DNA from 2 places in the Nocardia sp. CA-119907 genome. Region 1 is predicted to be linked to the other one. Evidence: riboswitches for the same ligand, from Rfam matches in the RefSeq annotation. Region 1 holds a riboswitch; the other holds the start of a gene.
What was found. Region 1 has a riboswitch for S-adenosylmethionine ahead of ACQP2D_RS03160 (rhodanese-like domain-containing protein). Riboswitches for the same ligand answer to the same signal wherever they lie in the genome.
Positions count from the first base shown of each region.

Region 2: it holds a riboswitch for S-adenosylmethionine, as region 1 does, so the genes downstream of both, ACQP2D_RS38470 (bifunctional o-acetylhomoserine/o-acetylserine sulfhydrylase) here and ACQP2D_RS03160 (rhodanese-like domain-containing protein) in region 1, are expected to answer to the same signal.

Region 1 is NZ_CP192091.1:663,184-671,167, reverse strand. Features, by position in the region: gene ACQP2D_RS03170 (RpiB/LacA/LacB family sugar-phosphate isomerase) at 611-1,057, opposite strand; gene ACQP2D_RS03165 (O-succinylhomoserine sulfhydrylase) at 2,202-3,416, opposite strand; gene ACQP2D_RS03160 (rhodanese-like domain-containing protein) at 3,413-3,829, opposite strand; SAM riboswitch class IV at 3,844-3,960, opposite strand; gene ACQP2D_RS03155 (Rv0361 family membrane protein) at 4,024-4,479, opposite strand; gene ACQP2D_RS03150 (FAD-dependent oxidoreductase) at 4,843-6,231, shown strand; gene ACQP2D_RS03145 (amidohydrolase family protein) at 6,356-7,228, shown strand; gene ACQP2D_RS03140 (DUF456 domain-containing protein) at 7,366-7,848, opposite strand.
Region 2 is NZ_CP192091.1:8,503,512-8,511,495, reverse strand. Features, by position in the region: gene ACQP2D_RS38500 (nitroreductase family protein) at 1-377, opposite strand, end outside; gene ACQP2D_RS38495 (winged helix-turn-helix transcriptional regulator) at 447-824, shown strand; gene ACQP2D_RS38490 (oxygenase MpaB family protein) at 1,110-2,057, opposite strand; gene ACQP2D_RS38485 (TetR/AcrR family transcriptional regulator) at 2,203-2,904, shown strand; gene ACQP2D_RS38480 (hypothetical protein) at 2,981-3,400, shown strand; gene metX (homoserine O-acetyltransferase MetX) at 3,533-4,687, opposite strand; gene ACQP2D_RS38470 (bifunctional o-acetylhomoserine/o-acetylserine sulfhydrylase) at 4,684-6,033, opposite strand; SAM riboswitch class IV at 6,117-6,227, opposite strand; gene ACQP2D_RS38465 (TetR family transcriptional regulator) at 6,271-7,023, opposite strand; gene ACQP2D_RS38460 (MFS transporter) at 7,158-7,984, shown strand, end outside.

The DNA.
Region 1 (7,984 bases):
GGCGCGGGCTCAGGCTCGCTCGGGTTCAGGCGCGGGCTCGGGCTCGCTCGCGGGCTCAGGCTCGCTCGGGTTCAGGCGCGGGCTCAGGCTCGCTCGCGGGCTCAGGCGCGGGCACAGGCACAGGCTCGGATTCAGGCTTGGCGCCAGCGCGGGCTGGGCTCAGATTCAGGGGCGGCGCGGGCTCAGGCTCGCTCGGGTTCAGGCGCGGGCTCGGGCTTGAGCGCGGGCTCAGGCGCGGGCACAGGCACGGGCACGGGCACGGGCACGGGCACAGGCTCGGATTCAGGCTTGGCGCCAGCGCGGGCTGGGCTCAGATTCAGGGTCGGCGCGGGCTCAAGCTCGCTCGGATTCAGGCACAGGCACAGGCTCGGATTCAGGCTCGGCGCAGGCTCGGGCTCTGGCTCGCTCGTGTTCAGGCGCGGGCTCAGGCTCGGCTCGGGCACGGGCACGGGCTCAGGCTCGGATTCAGGCTCGGCGCGGGCTCGGGCTCAGGCTCAGATTCAGAGTCGGCACGGGCTCAGGCTCAGGCTCAGGCTCAGGCTCAGGCTCAGGCTCAGGCTCAGGCTCAGGACGGATCGTTGGTGCGGCGGTGTAGGCGGGCCAGGACCGATCAGTGACCGCGTTCGATTTTCGACAGATGAGCGATATTGGCGCGGTCATCCGGATCCGTGCTCGGCTCGCCGCCGAACCAGGCGTCCAGAATCTCCGTCAGGACCGCGGTGGAGGTCGAACGCAGGCTCAACGCAAGCACATTCGCGTCATTCCACTTCCGCGCACCGGCTGCCGTCACGGCGTCACCACACAGCGCGGCCCGGATCCCCGCGACCTTATTGGCGGCGATCGACGCACCCGTCCCGGTCCAACAGCACACGATCGCCTGCTCGGCCCGCCCCTCGATCACATCCCGCGCCGCCGCCGCACTGGCCCAAGCCCAGTCGTTCCGCTCGGTATCCGATAGCGCGCCGTGCACCAGGGTCTCGAACCCCCGCCTGCCCAGTTCAACCACGAGCTGCTCGGCCACCCCCACCCGCTCGTCCGCCGCAACCGAAATTCGCATACCCCAAGCGTAATGAGACAGACCTCCGCATAACGACGTAAAGCCCGGCGACCGGCGAACATCCTCACCGGACCGCGGCGCTCATCGCCGACAGCCACACTTTTCGGCACGACATCCGACGCCGCCCCGGCGGCACAACGAGCCAACAGCCATTCGCCCACACGAACGAGACCCGATCCCCCTCAACCCTGGCCCGCCGGCACAACGAGCCGAGAGCGATTCACCCACACGAACCAGACCCAGGCCCGCTCATCACCAACAGCCACACCTACGCCAAACACCCCACCCCGACCCAACGGCACAACGAACCAACAACCATCCACCCACACGAACCAGACCCAGGCCCGCTCATCACCAACAGCCACACCTACGCCAAACACCCCACCCCGACCCAACGGCACAACGAACCAACAACCATCCACCCACACGAACCAGACCCAGGCCCGCTCATCACCAACAGCCACACCTACGCCAAACACCCCACCCCGACCCAACGGCACAACGAACCAACAACCATCCACCCACACGAACCAGACCCAGGCCCGCTCATCACCAACAGCCACACCTACGCCAAACACCCCACCCCGACCCAACGGCACAACGAACCAACAACCATCCACCCACACGAACCAGACCCAGGCCCGCTCATCACCAACAGCCACACCTACGCCAAACACCCCACCCCGACCCAACGGCACAACGAACCAACAACCATCCACCCACACGAACCAGACCCAGGCCCGCTCATCACCAACAGCCACACCTACGCCAAACACCCCACCCCGACCCAACGGCACAACGAACCAACAACCATCCACCCACACGAACCAGACCCAAGACCCCTCAACTCTGGCCCGGCGGCACAACCAGCCGACAGCGATTCACCCGCGCGAACGAGACCCAGGCCCGCTCATCGCCAATAGCCACGGCTACGCCAAAACACCCCACGCTGCCCCGGCGGCACAACAAGCCGACTGCCATTAATCCGCACGAACCGGCAAAACACCCCACCCTCGCCCGGCAGCACAACGAGCCAACAGCCAGTCACCGGCACGTTTGAGTCCGAACGCGACTGAGTCCGACGCGACTGAGTCCGAACGCGACGCGGGCGCACGATGCCATCGCGTCGCGTTCGTCGGATGTACTAGCTCAGCGCGTGGTCCAAATCGCCCAGCAGATCCTCGACATCCTCCAGCCCCACCGAGATGCGCACGACGCCGTCGGACAGGCCGATGGTGGCGCGGCCCTCGGGGCCCATGGCGCGGTGGGTGGTGGTGGCGGGGTGGGTGATCAGGGTCTTGGAGTCACCGAGGTTGTTGGAGATATCGACGATGCGCAACCGGTTGAGCACCTCGAAGGCCCGCTTCTTCGCCTCGTGCTCCGGCGCGTTCAGCTCGAAGGTGACGACCGTGCCGCCGCCGCTCATCTGACTGGTCGCCAGCTCGTGTTGCGGATGTGATTCCAGATACGGATAGCGCACCCATGAGACGGACTTATTGCCCTCGAGGAAGCGGGCGATGCGCAGCGCGGATTCGGTCGAATGCCGCACCCGCAGCGGCATGGTCTCCAACCCCTTGAGCAGGGTCCACGCATTGAACGGGCTCAGCGCCGGACCGGTATGGCGCATAAGGGTCTTCACCGGACCGTCGATGTAATCCCGGGGGCCGAGGATCGCGCCGCCGAGCACCCGGCCCTGGCCGTCGATGTGCTTGGTGCCGGAATACACCAGCACATCCGCGCCGAGCTCGAAACCACGCTGCAGGAGCGGGGTGGCAAAGACGTTGTCCAGCACCACCTTCGCGCCCGCGGCATGGGCGAGTTCGGTCACCCGGCGCACATCAACCAGCGTCTGCATCGGGTTGGCCGGCGTCTCGAAGAACACGGCCTGGGTCGGCACCGACAGCGCCTGCTCCCACTGGTCCAGATCATCGCCGTCGACGAAGACGGTCTCCACACCCCAGCGCGGCAGGATCTCGTTGCACACCACGAAGCACGAGCCGAAGAGGCTGCGCGCGGCCACGAGTCGATCGCCCGCACCCAGCAGCGCGCCGAGCGCGGTGAATACCGCCGACATACCGCTCGCGGTCGCGAAACCGGCCTCGGCGCCGTCGATCAGGCGCAGTCGCTCCTCGAACATGGCCACCGTCGGGTTGCCGTAGCGGGAGTAGACGAAGTGTTCGATATCGCCGGTGAATGCGGCCTCGGCCGCCTCGGCGCTCTCGTAGACGAAACCGGAGGACAGGTACAGCGCCTCGGCGGTCTCCTCGAATCCGGAGCGGCGCAGGCCGCCGCGGACGCCGAGCGTCGCGGGGCCGACCCCCTCGGGCAGCGGTTTGTCGAACGCACCACCGGTGATCATGACTGCCGCCACGGCAGACCGAGTGCGCGCCAGCCGGAGCCGCCGCGGTGACCGAACTCGTCGATCGGGCCCTCGAAGCCCTCGAGCACGTTGTACGACGGTTCGATCCCGACACCGGTCGCGGCGACCGCGGCACCGATGGAACGCTGCCCGGAGCGACAGAGAAAGACCACGGGCGCCGCCGGGTCGCGACCCTCCAGTGCCGAGGTCAGCTGTGCGACGAACTCACCGTTGCGGGCGCCACTGCTGTCGACCCATTCGATCAGCACCGTCGGCCGATCGATCGAGCTCGTATCGGGGACGCCGACAAAGCGCCATTCGGCCTCGGTGCGCACATCGACCAACACGGCCTCGGGATTGTCGCGCAACAACTCCCACGCCTGCTGTGGGGTGATGTCACCGGCATATGTCATGCGATCCTCCTGTGAATCCACGCTTGCCGCACCTGGGTTTCGGTGCGCGGCCAGGTCGTCACCCGGAGCACCCCACCGCGGAGGAGGGTTGCCGACCAGCTAGCCGGGGCTTGACGCTGGTTCTCATGACCTGCGTCCGAGATTGCCTGGGCAGGGGCCGCCATGTCAAACCCAGGTCAGCGCCGCGCCGGTAATCAGTTGCAGACGATCCAGCGGTCGCTGGAGCGAATCAAATTCCACGTCGCCGGCGTCTCCCGGCCGTCGACCGCGATGGTCACGTTCGCCTTCGCCCTATCGCCGTCGACCATGGCATTGTCAATGTTGGTGACCTTGATCGACTTTCCGGCCGCGGCGCCACCGAACTGGGCGGCCAGCGGCGACTTGCTCTCGTCGAATCCTTGGCAGGCCACCGCGGGCGGCGGTGTGCTGTCGGTGGTGCCTCTGGCCTCCGCGTAGCGATGCACCGCGGCCGCGATCTTGTCCGAATCTGTGACATTTTTCTCAGCGGGCGAGAGCACGGCGCCCAGCACGATGGCGACCAGGACGACGGCCGCGAATACCGCCGCCGCGATGAACGGCGCCATCGTGCGGCGATCGGTCTGGTCGACCTCGATCACCGGTTCGTCGTCGGTGCCCTGCTGCTCTGTCATGGGTCGATCATCCCTGGTGGGCAGCGGTATCCGACAGGCGCCCCCGGACCGCGCTCGACCTCGCACCGCGGGCGGCGCGGCAATGATCTGATAGCCACCCGGACAGTGGGTACTCCGATAAGTGAGCCTGGATGGCAACCATCCGGTTCACGCACCGCCCGCAGGGTGCGCCATGCGCCACCGATAGAATCGCGAGACTGCGGCCTGCTGTCATAGCCATATGTCAGCTCACCGACGTAGCGACTGTGCAGCCGCGAGCCGCCTGTCCGCATCGTCAGGTGCAACCAAAGAAGGTGCGCCAAGTTAGCCTAAGCTAAGACTGACGCCATTAATTGTTTCGACCATAAGGGTGCGCGTAAGAAGATGACCGAACACAGTGCAGCGACTCGCCCGCTTCGCATAGCGATCGTGGGCGCAGGACCGGCCGGTATCTACGCCGCCGACGCGTTGATGAAGTCCGATGCCGATGTGAGCATCGACCTGTACGAGCGCATGCCGGCGCCGTTCGGTCTGATTCGCTACGGCGTCGCGCCCGACCACCCGCGCATCAAGGGCATCATCACCGCCCTGCACAAGGTGCTCGACAAGCCGCAGGTCCGCCTGCTCGGCAATATCGACTACGGCACCGACATCACCCTCGACGATCTGCGCACGTTCTATGACGCGGTGATCTTCTCCACCGGCGCCAACGCCGACCGCGCGCTGGACATCCCCGGCATCGGCCTGGACGGCAGCTACGGCGCCGCGGACTTCGTGTCCTGGTACGACGGACATCCGGATGTGCCGCGCACCTGGCCGCTGGAGGCCGAGAAGGTCGCCGTGCTCGGTGTCGGCAATGTCGCACTCGATGTCGCGCGTGTGCTCGCCAAGACCGGTGACGAACTGCTGCCGACCGAAATCCCGCCGAACGTCTACAACGGCCTGAAGGCGAACAAGGCGGTCGAGGTGCACGTCTTTGGCCGCCGCGGTCCTGCCCAAGCCAAGTTCACTCCGCTCGAGCTGCGCGAACTCGACCACTCCCCGACCATCGAGGTCATCGTCGATCCCGAGGACATCGACTACGACGAGGGCTCCGAGGCCGCGCGCCGGCACTCCAAGCAGGTCGACATGATCGCGAACACCCTCGAGCAGTGGGCCATCCGCGATGTCGGCAACCGCCCGCACAAGCTGTTCCTGCACTTCTTCGAATCCCCGGCGGAGATCATCGGTGAGGACGGCAAGGTCGTCGGCCTGCGCACCGAGCGCACCCAGCTCGACGGCACCGGCAATGTCAAGGGCACCGGCGTCTTCAAGGACTGGGACGTCCAGGCCATCTATCGCGCGGTCGGCTACCTGTCGCAGAACCTCACCAATCTGCCGTTCGACGACCAGGCCGGCGTGGTCCCGAACGAGGCCGGACGCGTCATCGCCGACGAGGACGCCGACGGTGCGCAGCGCTACCTGCCCGCCACCTACGTCACCGGCTGGATCAAGCGCGGTCCGGTCGGTCTCATCGGCCACACCAAGGGCGATGCCAACGAGACCGTGGCCTGCCTGCTCGACGACAGCGTGAATTTCACTCCGGCCGAGAAGCCGGAACTGGACGCCGTCACCGAATTCCTCGAGGGCAAGGGCATCCCGTTCACCACCTGGCAGGGCTGGTACCGCCTCGACGCGCACGAGCGCGCCCTCGGTGAGCCGGAGGGTCGCGAGCGCGTCAAGGTCGTCGAGCGCGAGGACATGCTGCGCGCCAGCGAACCGCACAAGGTCTAGTGCCGGTGCCACAGGGGGTGAGCGTCACCTCCTGTGGCACTCGACAATCCGACACGGCCGCGGCAGCGCAAAATCTGTCGGGTCCGCCGCAGCGGAAAATCCTTCACTGAGGCATTCTGTACAAGTGTTCGATGCCCATCTCCACATCTTCGACCCGCGGTTCCCGCTGGCCGAGAACGAGGGCTACCTGCCCGACCCGTTCACCATCGCCGATTACCGAAAGCGTATGTCGCTCTTCGATGTCGGCGGCGGGGCCGTGGTCAGCGGATCCTTCCAAGGCACCGATCAGACCTACCTGAAGGCGGCGCTCGCGGAACTGGGCGAGGGCTGGGTCGGCGTCACCGCATTGGACCCCGATGCCACCGATGCCGAGATCATCGAACTCGACCGCATCGGTGTGCGGGCACTGCGCTTCAACGTCAAGCGCGCGGCCGCGGATATCACCGCGATGACCCTGCTGGCGCTGCGGGCGCACGATCTGGTCGGCTGGCATGTCGAGGTCTATATCGACGGCACCATGCTCACCTCACTGCAACCGGTGATCTCGAAACTGCCGGTGTTCTCCATCGACCACCTTGGCATGTCCGAGGAGGGCCTGCCCTACCTGCTCGATCTGGTCGATGGCGGCGCGCGGGTGAAGGCGACCGGCTTCGGGCGGGTGCACATGAATGTGGCCGATACGCTGCGCCGCATCCACGCGGTCAATCCCGAGGCGCTCATGTTCGGCACGGATCTGCCCGGCACCAGGGCGGGACGGCCCTTCGACGATTCCGACGTCGATCTGATCTGCGATGTGGTCGGCACCGATATGTTCAAGGTGCTCGAGGACAACGCGCGGGCGTTCTACCGACTACCCGCCCGCGTACGCGATACTCCGACCGATCCGGCACCCACCCTGCCGATCCTGCGCACCGAACAGCCGACCCTGCCGCTGCGCCGCGATGAGATCCCGAAACTCGAAGCGGCGGATACGATCCCATTCCCCGCCATCGAGTGAGTACAATCCGGCCGTAACCCTCATTTGCCGGGATCGTCCCGCTTCAGGGTGGTCGGACATACGGCATGACCGAAACCCCAGCGGGGCCGGTTACCCGAGTTGTCCACCACTGTTGACCCGACGGAGCCCGCCTCGAATCAGGTCACGATGGCGCCGATGACCCACACCCCGGTCGCCAGCAGCGCGCCGAAGAGTTCGATGAGCATCGACAGGCCGACGCCCTCGAGGGCGTGAACCGTTGCCTGCCAGGCGGGTTGGTTTTCGCGGAGGCGGTGGAGTTCCGAAAGGTACACGCCCAGCACGAATCCGATGAACAACCCGACCACCGGGATGATGAAGAAGCCCACGATGCCCAGGACCGCGCCCACGAACAGCGCGCGATTGGAAACCCCCGCATCCTTCATCTTCCGCCCCGGCCATGTGTACTTGATGATCCCGGAGAGCACCAGAAACGCGGTACTGATACCGAACACGACCCAAGCCGTCGCCCCACCGGTCACGACCGCCCAGACCGCAATGGCCCCGAAGATCAATATGACCCCGGGCAGTATCGGAACGATGATCCCGACCACCCCGACCAGAATTACCAAGCCGACAACGACCTCACCCCAAGCTGACACCGCCGGTCCCTCCGCTCTCCGCGCCCAGTCACGCTGCCTGGATTCTCACCTACCCACCCCTCCCGCGCACACGGGAGGCTCGCCCCCTACGGAAAACCGCCCATAGCTCGCGGAGCCGCCCCAACTCCAGCCACGC
Region 2 (7,984 bases), 1.8 Mb from region 1:
TCGCGCAGCGAGTGGAATTCGGCGCGCGAGGCGAACATTGCGGTGAACTCCGCATTCCACGCGCCATTGCGACCGGCCAGTTCGGCGATATCGGCGTTCTCGGCCGTCCAAGCCGCCGTCTCGGCGACAAAGACCAGCACCACCGGCGCCTCCAGCGGTTGCGGCTGGCCGAAGGCGGCGTTCGACAGTTCGCGGCGACCGGATGTGCTGGTCACCACCACGATCGAACGGTCCTGCATATTCCAGGCGGTGGGCGCCTCCACCGCCAGATCCAGCAGTTCGGTGAGCAGTTCGGGCGGCACCGGATCCGGGCGGTAGTGGCGGGTGGTGCGGCGAGTGCGGATCGCGGCGGGAACCGAAAGTGTCTGTGCGTTCATGATTCTTACTATTGGAGAGTGGCGCACTATTGGGAAGACAGCACTTGATAGTGCGCTACACTCCGAAAGGTGCGTACGGTGATCGAGGCCAGTGGGCTGCCTGCCGATGTCTACTCGGCGAAATGCCCCACCCGACAGGTACTCGACCATGTCGCGGGCAAATGGACCGTGCTGATCGTGGACGCCCTCGCCGACGGCACCATGCGCTACACCGATCTGCACCGCCGCATCGAGGGCATCTCACAGAAAATGCTCACCCAAACGCTGCGGCAACTCGAGACCGACGGATTCGTCACGCGCACAGTGCATCCCACGGTTCCGCCCCGCGTCGACTACGACCTCACCGACCTCGGCCGCAGCCTGCGCACTCCGATCGCCGCGCTGCGCGATTGGATCGAGGTCAATATCAATCGCATCGAGGAAGCTCGCCGCCGCGCTGCGGGCTGATCGCTGGAATGCGGATTCGGCTGCCGCGCAGCGTATCTCGTGGAACGACCCCGGCCGCAAAGCGGGCCTGCGACGATCGACACCACCGTTGTCGCCGCCCGAGCTGTGGCATACCGGACCGGACGATGTGGTCAGAACATCGGAAGGGATGAATTCGCTGCGACGAACTCGGCAGCGAATTCATCACGCGTACAGGTCATCTCGGCAGGCTGGCCCGGTGCATCGTGACAGGCGATGCGCCGGGCCAGCCGGTCCGATTATCCCTGAACGGAATTCGGGGCAGCGTTAGCTCGCCTCGATGACCGCACGCCGTCCGTGCCCACCGTACAACTGCCGCGCCTCGCTCGGCGTAACCGTCTCCGGTCGCGTCGGCGGTTCGCCCTTCAGATGCTGTTCCAGAATCTGCCCCGCCATCGGCGCGATATACGGCGCGGCGACGATCAGCCCGAACGAGTTGAACGCCTTCGTGCCCCACACGATGATCTTGGCGGCCGGGCGCACCGCCAGATCCACGATTCCCGGCCGATCGAAGCGGCCGAGCCTGCGCATCCACTTCGGCAGCGTGGCAACCGAAGCCAGTGACAGCAACCGACTGCCGAGGGCATAGCTGATCCCGGCGCCATGGCGCGGGGAGGTCCACAGTAGGTGATGCATGCCCGCCTCGGCGCGCTCGGACGTGCACAGGCGCGGGCGGACTTTCGCAAAGTACGCGCGCACCTCCTCGCGCGAGCGCGGCACCTCCTCCGGTTTGCAGGTCTGCAGTTCGGCGGCGATCGCGCACTCCTGCCAGTAGCGCGCCTCCTCCTCGGGGCTGAGCGGCCCGGGGCCGAAGACCTCGTAGGCCTTGAGTACCGAATGCCAGCCGGTGATGTGGATCCACAGCTGGGTTTCCGGGCTGTTCGCGCTGTAGCGCTGACCGCTGATCGGTTCGATGCCGGTCATCGGCGCGTGCACCTGCATCAGGTGTTCCGCGGCCTGGATGGCGGTGCGGCCGTCGGCGATCGCGACGAGCAGGAAGTAGGCGAAGGTGTGGTCGAGGCGGCTGCGCGGATCGGTGTAGATGCCCTGCGAGTCGGCGACGGCCGCGGTCAGGAATGGGTCGAAATGCTCGAGGACCACCGCGCGCTGGAAGCCGATTACCGCGGTCGGTGCGGTCCAGACCTTCCAACTGGGCGAATCCGGGCCGAAGAATCCGTAGTCGTCCCGGCGAAGTGTGGTCGGATCGAAGGCCATCTGCTGCTCCTTTGCCTGCTCGCCTTCCCTGAGCGGCGAATACAACGCAACCGTAGCAATTGCGGTCGGGCAATGCAACGGCCCCGTAGCATTTATCTGTGGACGGATTCCGAATCCGCCGCCGGTGCTGACAGGATGGATGCGAATGGAGGTGAACCCGACAGTGACCAAATCGCGTTCCGCGCCGAAGCCGGCCGCACCGGACCGGCCGCGACGGCGATACGCGCCCCGCCTGCCGCCCGACGAGCGTCGTGCCCAACTGCTCGACGCCGCCTACACGGTGCTGAGCCGAATGGAACTGCACGAACTGAGCATGGAGGCGGTCGCGCACGAGGCCGGTGTCGGAAAACCGGTGCTGTACACCGTGTTCAAGACGCGCGCCGAACTCGTTGCGGCGCTCTTGGAACGCGAACGCGAACGCGGCCTGGAGCAGGTGGCCGCGACGCTGCCGACCGATCTGCTCGGCGCGGACCCCGTCGCGGTCGCTTCCGCGACCGTTGCGGCATTTGTCGGTGTCGCACTGGAGAATCCGACGCGCTGGCGGCTGATCCTCGCCGGACCCGGCACTGCCCCCGACGAATACCGTGCGGCACTTGTCGATTCGCGCACCGGCGTCTTCGATCAGGCCGAGTCGCTGGTCCGCATGGGCATGGCGGTCGATTCGCGCTGGGCGGGAATGGATTCCGGACTGCTCACCAACTCGCTGTTGAGCGTCGCGGAAATGCTCGGCAGACTCGCGGTCAGCGCACCGGAGGAATATCCCCGCGAGCGACTCGAAGGCTTCGTCCACTCCATCGTGCAGTTGCTCGTCGGCGCGCCCGACGCAGGCGCCCTGCGAGCTGAATAATGTTGCGGTCCAACTAGATCAGGTTTCCCAACCCGGAAAACATGGGTGAGCCGATGGGAATGGCATGATCTCGATCATGACCAATCGACGACTTCCCGTACTCGCGCTGACCGCGCTTCCTGCCATGGCGATCGCGTTCGGCTCGGGCGCCACCGCCACCGCCAGCGGGCTGGAGCCCCCGGTGATGGAAGAGGTCTTCGCGCTGACGGGAACCGTCTCGGCGAAATTCCACAACCCGAACGACCGTGGCGTGTGCTGGGTCTACAACGCCGACACCGGCGAAATCTTCGGCGGCAACAACCCGACCTCCTTCGCCGTTCCGGACGGCAAGATGGTCCAGACCTCCCTGGGCAACGGCAACCTCCCCACCGGCCAGGTACACGTCCGCGGCGCCTGCGCCTTCGACCGCCCAACCGGCAACCACGACTACGCCTCCACCACCGACATCATCACCGTCGACGTAACCGGCAAGCCGAGCACCGGCAGCTTCGGCTGACCCACCCAAGACCGAATAGCACCCGGGCCCAGCGGTCTGGCCCGGGGCGCTGTTGCCCGACCAATCGATCGCGGACAGACCGGCGTCGCGGGGCGGCACCGATGCCGAACCGCTGAACATCGCGGCGAGAGTTCAGCGGGTGCGGCTGATTCGGGCCAGGCGCATGGTTTCGGTCAGGAGTTTCGAGACCGCTGCCGCTTCGGTGAGGAAGCCGTCGTGTCCGTCGCGGGAATGGACGATTTCCAGACCTTCGCAGCCGGGGAGGCCGTCGGCCAACTCCTGCTGGGTTCGCAATGGGTACAGGCGATCGGAATCGACACCGCCGACCACGCACGGGACCGGAGTGGCGGCCAGGGCGGCCGATACGCCGCCGCGGCCGCGGCCGATATCGTGGCGGTTCATCGCCTCGGAGAGCAGCACGTAGGTAGCGGGATCGAAACGGCTACAGAGCTTTTGGGCCTGGTGGTCCAGATAGCTCTGCACCGCGTAGCGGCCGCCGTGCCACGGATCCTCATCGCCCTGCGCGTGGTTCTCGAACCGGTGATCGAGTTCGCCCTCGGTCCGGTAGGTCAGGTGCGCGATGCGCCGGGCGATGCCCATACCGGCCATGGGGGCGCGGTCGGTGTCATGATAATCGCCGCCCTGCCAGTCCGGATCGGCCTTGATGGCGGCGATTTGCGTTGTCTGCGTGCCGATCTGGTCGGCGGTGGCGCGTGCGCCGACGGCCAGCACCAGTGCGGAACCGACCCGATCGGGAGCGCCGACCATCCACTCCAGCACGCGCATGCCGCCCATCGAACCGCCGACCACGGCGGCAAGGCGCTCGATGCCGAGCAGATCGAGCAGCGCCGCTTCCGCGGTCACCTGATCGCGGATGGAGATCTCCGGAAACCTTGCGCCCCAGGGCTTTCCGTCCGGTGCCAGCGATGACGGGCCGGTGCTGCCCTTGCAGCCGCCGAGCACATTCGTCGCGACGACGCACCATTCGTCGGTATCCACCGGCGCACCGGGCCCGACCATGCCGTCCCACCAGCCGGGCAGCGGGTGGATATCGTCGGGCACCCCGACGACGTGCGAGTCACCGGTCAGCGCGTGCTCGACCAGCACCACATTGTCCAGCATGGGGGAGAGCTCGCCCCAGCGCTGCACGGCCAGATGGACGTCCGGGATGACCGCGCCGTTCTCCAGCCGCACATCCCCGATGGCGATGATGCCGAGCCGCCCGTCCGGCGGTGGCAGGGCCACCGCGGACGAACGGACGGTACTCGGGTCGGCACTCACAGTCACGTCGTAGCCGCCGCGAAACCGGCTCGCAGATCGGCCAGGATGTCATCGATCCCCTCGATGCCCACGGCGAGTCGGACCAGCCCCGGGGTGACGCCGGAGGCCAGTTGCTCAGCGGGCGTCAACTGCGAGTGTGTCGTGGACGCCGGGTGGATTACGAGAGAACGCACATCCCCGATGTTAGCTACATGGCTGTGCAGGGCTAACGCGTCCACGAACTTCTTGCCCGCATCGACGCCGCCGCGCAGTTCGAACGCGACGATCGCGCCCGCGCCCTTCGGTGCCAGTTCGGCGGCGCGTCGATGCCACGGCGAGGACGGCAGGCCCGCGTAGAACACCGATTCCACGGCCGGATGCGTGCTCAGGAATTCGGCGACCGCCTGTGCGTTGGCGACGTGGCGCTCCAGCCGCAGGCTCAGCGTTTCGATGCCCTGACTGATCAGGAACGCGTTGAACGGCGATATCGCCGCGCCGAGGTCGCGCAGCAGCTGCACCCGCGCCTTGAGTGCATAGGCCGGAGCGCCGAGATCGGCGAAGACCGCGCCGTGGTAGCTCGGGTCCGGGGTGGTGAAACCGGGGAAGCGGGATTCGCCCTGCGCGTCGCGCACGGTCCAGTCGAAGGCGCCGCCGTCGACGATCACGCCGGCCACCGCCGAACCGTGCCCGCCCAGGTACTTGGTCGCCGAATGCACGACGATGTCCGCGCCGTGGGCCAGCGGCTGGATCAGGTACGGGGTCGCGACCGTATTGTCGACGATCAGCGGCAGGCCCGCCGCGTGCGCGATCGCGGAAATGCCGCGGATATCGAAGATCGCACTGCTCGGGTTGGCGATGGTCTCGCCGTAGAAGGCCTTGGTATTCGGCCGGATCGCCGCGCGCCACTGCTCGAGATCGTCCGGATCCTCGACGAAGGACACCTCGATGCCGAGCTTGGGCAGCGAGTAGTGGAACAGGTTGTAGGTGCCGCCGTAGAGGTGCGGGCTGGAGACGATGTGATCGCCAGCGGCGGCGAGATTGAGGATCGCGTAGGTCTCCGCGGCCTGACCGGAGGCCAGCAACAGCGCGGCGACACCGCCCTCCAGGGCGGCGATGCGCTGCTCGACCACATCCTGGGTCGGGTTCATGATCCGGGTGTAGATATTGCCCGGCTCGGCCAGCCCGAACAGTGCGGCCGCGTGATCGGTATCACGGAAGGCGTACGAGGTGGTCTGGTAGATCGGGAGTGCGCGTGCGCCGGTGATCTCGTCGGGCGTCTGGCCCGCGTGGATCTGCTTGGTCTCGAAGGACCACTGCGCCGGATCGATTCCGGCGGAATCGATATCGGTCGCGGACGCGTTGGGGTCACTCATGTCTTGCTCCAAAGGGGTTGTTCGCCAGCAGGTTTCAACGGAATGCGGGTGACGGACAACAACACATGGCGGGAACCTCCTGAAGTGCGCGCTTGCTCTCGGCTTTCGAGAGCCCGGTCATCACCCGGAGCACCCCACCGCAGCTGGAGGGTTGCCGTCCAGCAAGCCGGGGCTTCGCGCTGGCACTCATGACCTGACCGACATGGTAACCGGAGTGCGGTCGGCGGCTGAAATCCGTTACCGGTTTTCCGCCGCGGCGACGTCGGTGCGCCCGGTGCACACCCGCATGAACTCGTCGAATGATGTGGTGAACGCGTTGCGGGCGTCGGCAGCGGCGGCCGAGGTGTCGGCCTCGTCGAAGATCGAGTTCGAACATTCCATGCTGAGATGACCGATCAGCTGCCAGGCGCCGACGACCAGGCGCACCGGCAGCGCGTCGGGCTGGGTGTCGAGTCGGTCGGCGATCGCTTCGGCGATCGCGACGTTCTTATCGTCGGCGAGTTCCATGCTCTGCGCGCTGACCGTCGGACTGCTGCGCAGGATCCGCTGCATCTGCTGGAAGCGCCGGAACGAAATGGGGCCATCGACGCTTTCCGCGGCGTGATCGACGACTTGCAGGAATGCCTCGCGCAGCGATAGCAGTTCATTGCCGGTGACCGGAAGTCCGCGCAGGCATTCGGCGATGGCGAGGCCGAAGTCCTTGACCGGCCCGAGGACGATGTCCTCTTTGCTGTCGAAGTACCGGTTGATGGTGCGCGGTGACACGTCCGCGCCGTTCGCGATCTGCTCGACCGTCGTCGCGTCGAATCCCTGTGCGTCGCAAAGGTCCAACGCGACCTCGATGATGCGCAGCCGGGTCTGCTGCTTCTTGCGTTCGCGCAATCCCACGCTCGCGCCGGCGCCGGACGAACCGAGCCCTGGGTTTGCTGTGGCGCGCACAGCGTTGTCGGCTGCGGCGCTCGCGCCGATCGGCGTCGATGACTCGAGCATGGCCCCATGCTATCGCAATCGGGACATTTCGTGTCCTTAACAGTCAAATGTCGTGATGCGACATTTTTCTCTTGACGACAAATGTCCGTCGATGACAGGATGACTGCACGACTTCGGACGGCTAGGAGAAGACAGTGAGCGAGACCGCGACAGTGGTGGAAGTTCCAGGAAGACAGGCCAGCTCGACGCGCTGGCTGGCGCTGGGTGTGATTGCATTGGCCCAGCTCATGGTGGTTCTCGACGCCACCATCGTGACCATCTCGCTGCCCTTCGCGCAGCAGGACCTCGACATCAGCGACGGCAACAGGCAGTGGATGCTCACCGCCTACACACTGATCTTCGGCGGTCTGCTGCTGCTCGGCGGACGGCTGGCCGACTATATGGGGCGGCGCCGAATCTTCATCGTCGGTCTCGTCGGCTTCGCCGGGGCATCCGCGGTGGCCGGTCTGGCGCAGAACGGCGCCGAGCTGTTTGCCGGGCGTGCGCTGCAGGGCGCGTTCGCGGCGTTGCTCGCACCGGCGGCGCTGTCATTGCTCTCGGTGACCTTCACCGAGGCGAAGGAGCGCGCGACCGCATTCGGCGTGTTCGCCGGAATCTCCGCGGGTGGTGCGGCGCTCGGCCTGATCGCGGGTGGGGCGCTGACCGAGTACGCCTCGTGGCGCTGGTGCCTGCTGGTGAACACCCCGATCGCACTGCTCGCGCTGCTCGGCGCGCTGGCGTTCGTGGTGCGGGATGTGCCGACGCCGCGCACCGGCGGCTATGACGTGCCGGGTGCGGTCACCGTGACGCTCGGTCTGATCGCCATCGTGTACGGATTCAGCCGCGCCGCCGAGGACGGCTGGCTGGCCGGGAGCACCCTCGGATTGCTCGTCGTCGGTGTCGCATTGCTGATCGCCTTCGTCGTCATCGAGCGCCGCTCGACGAATCCGCTGCTGCCGCTGCATATTCCGGGTGAGATCAA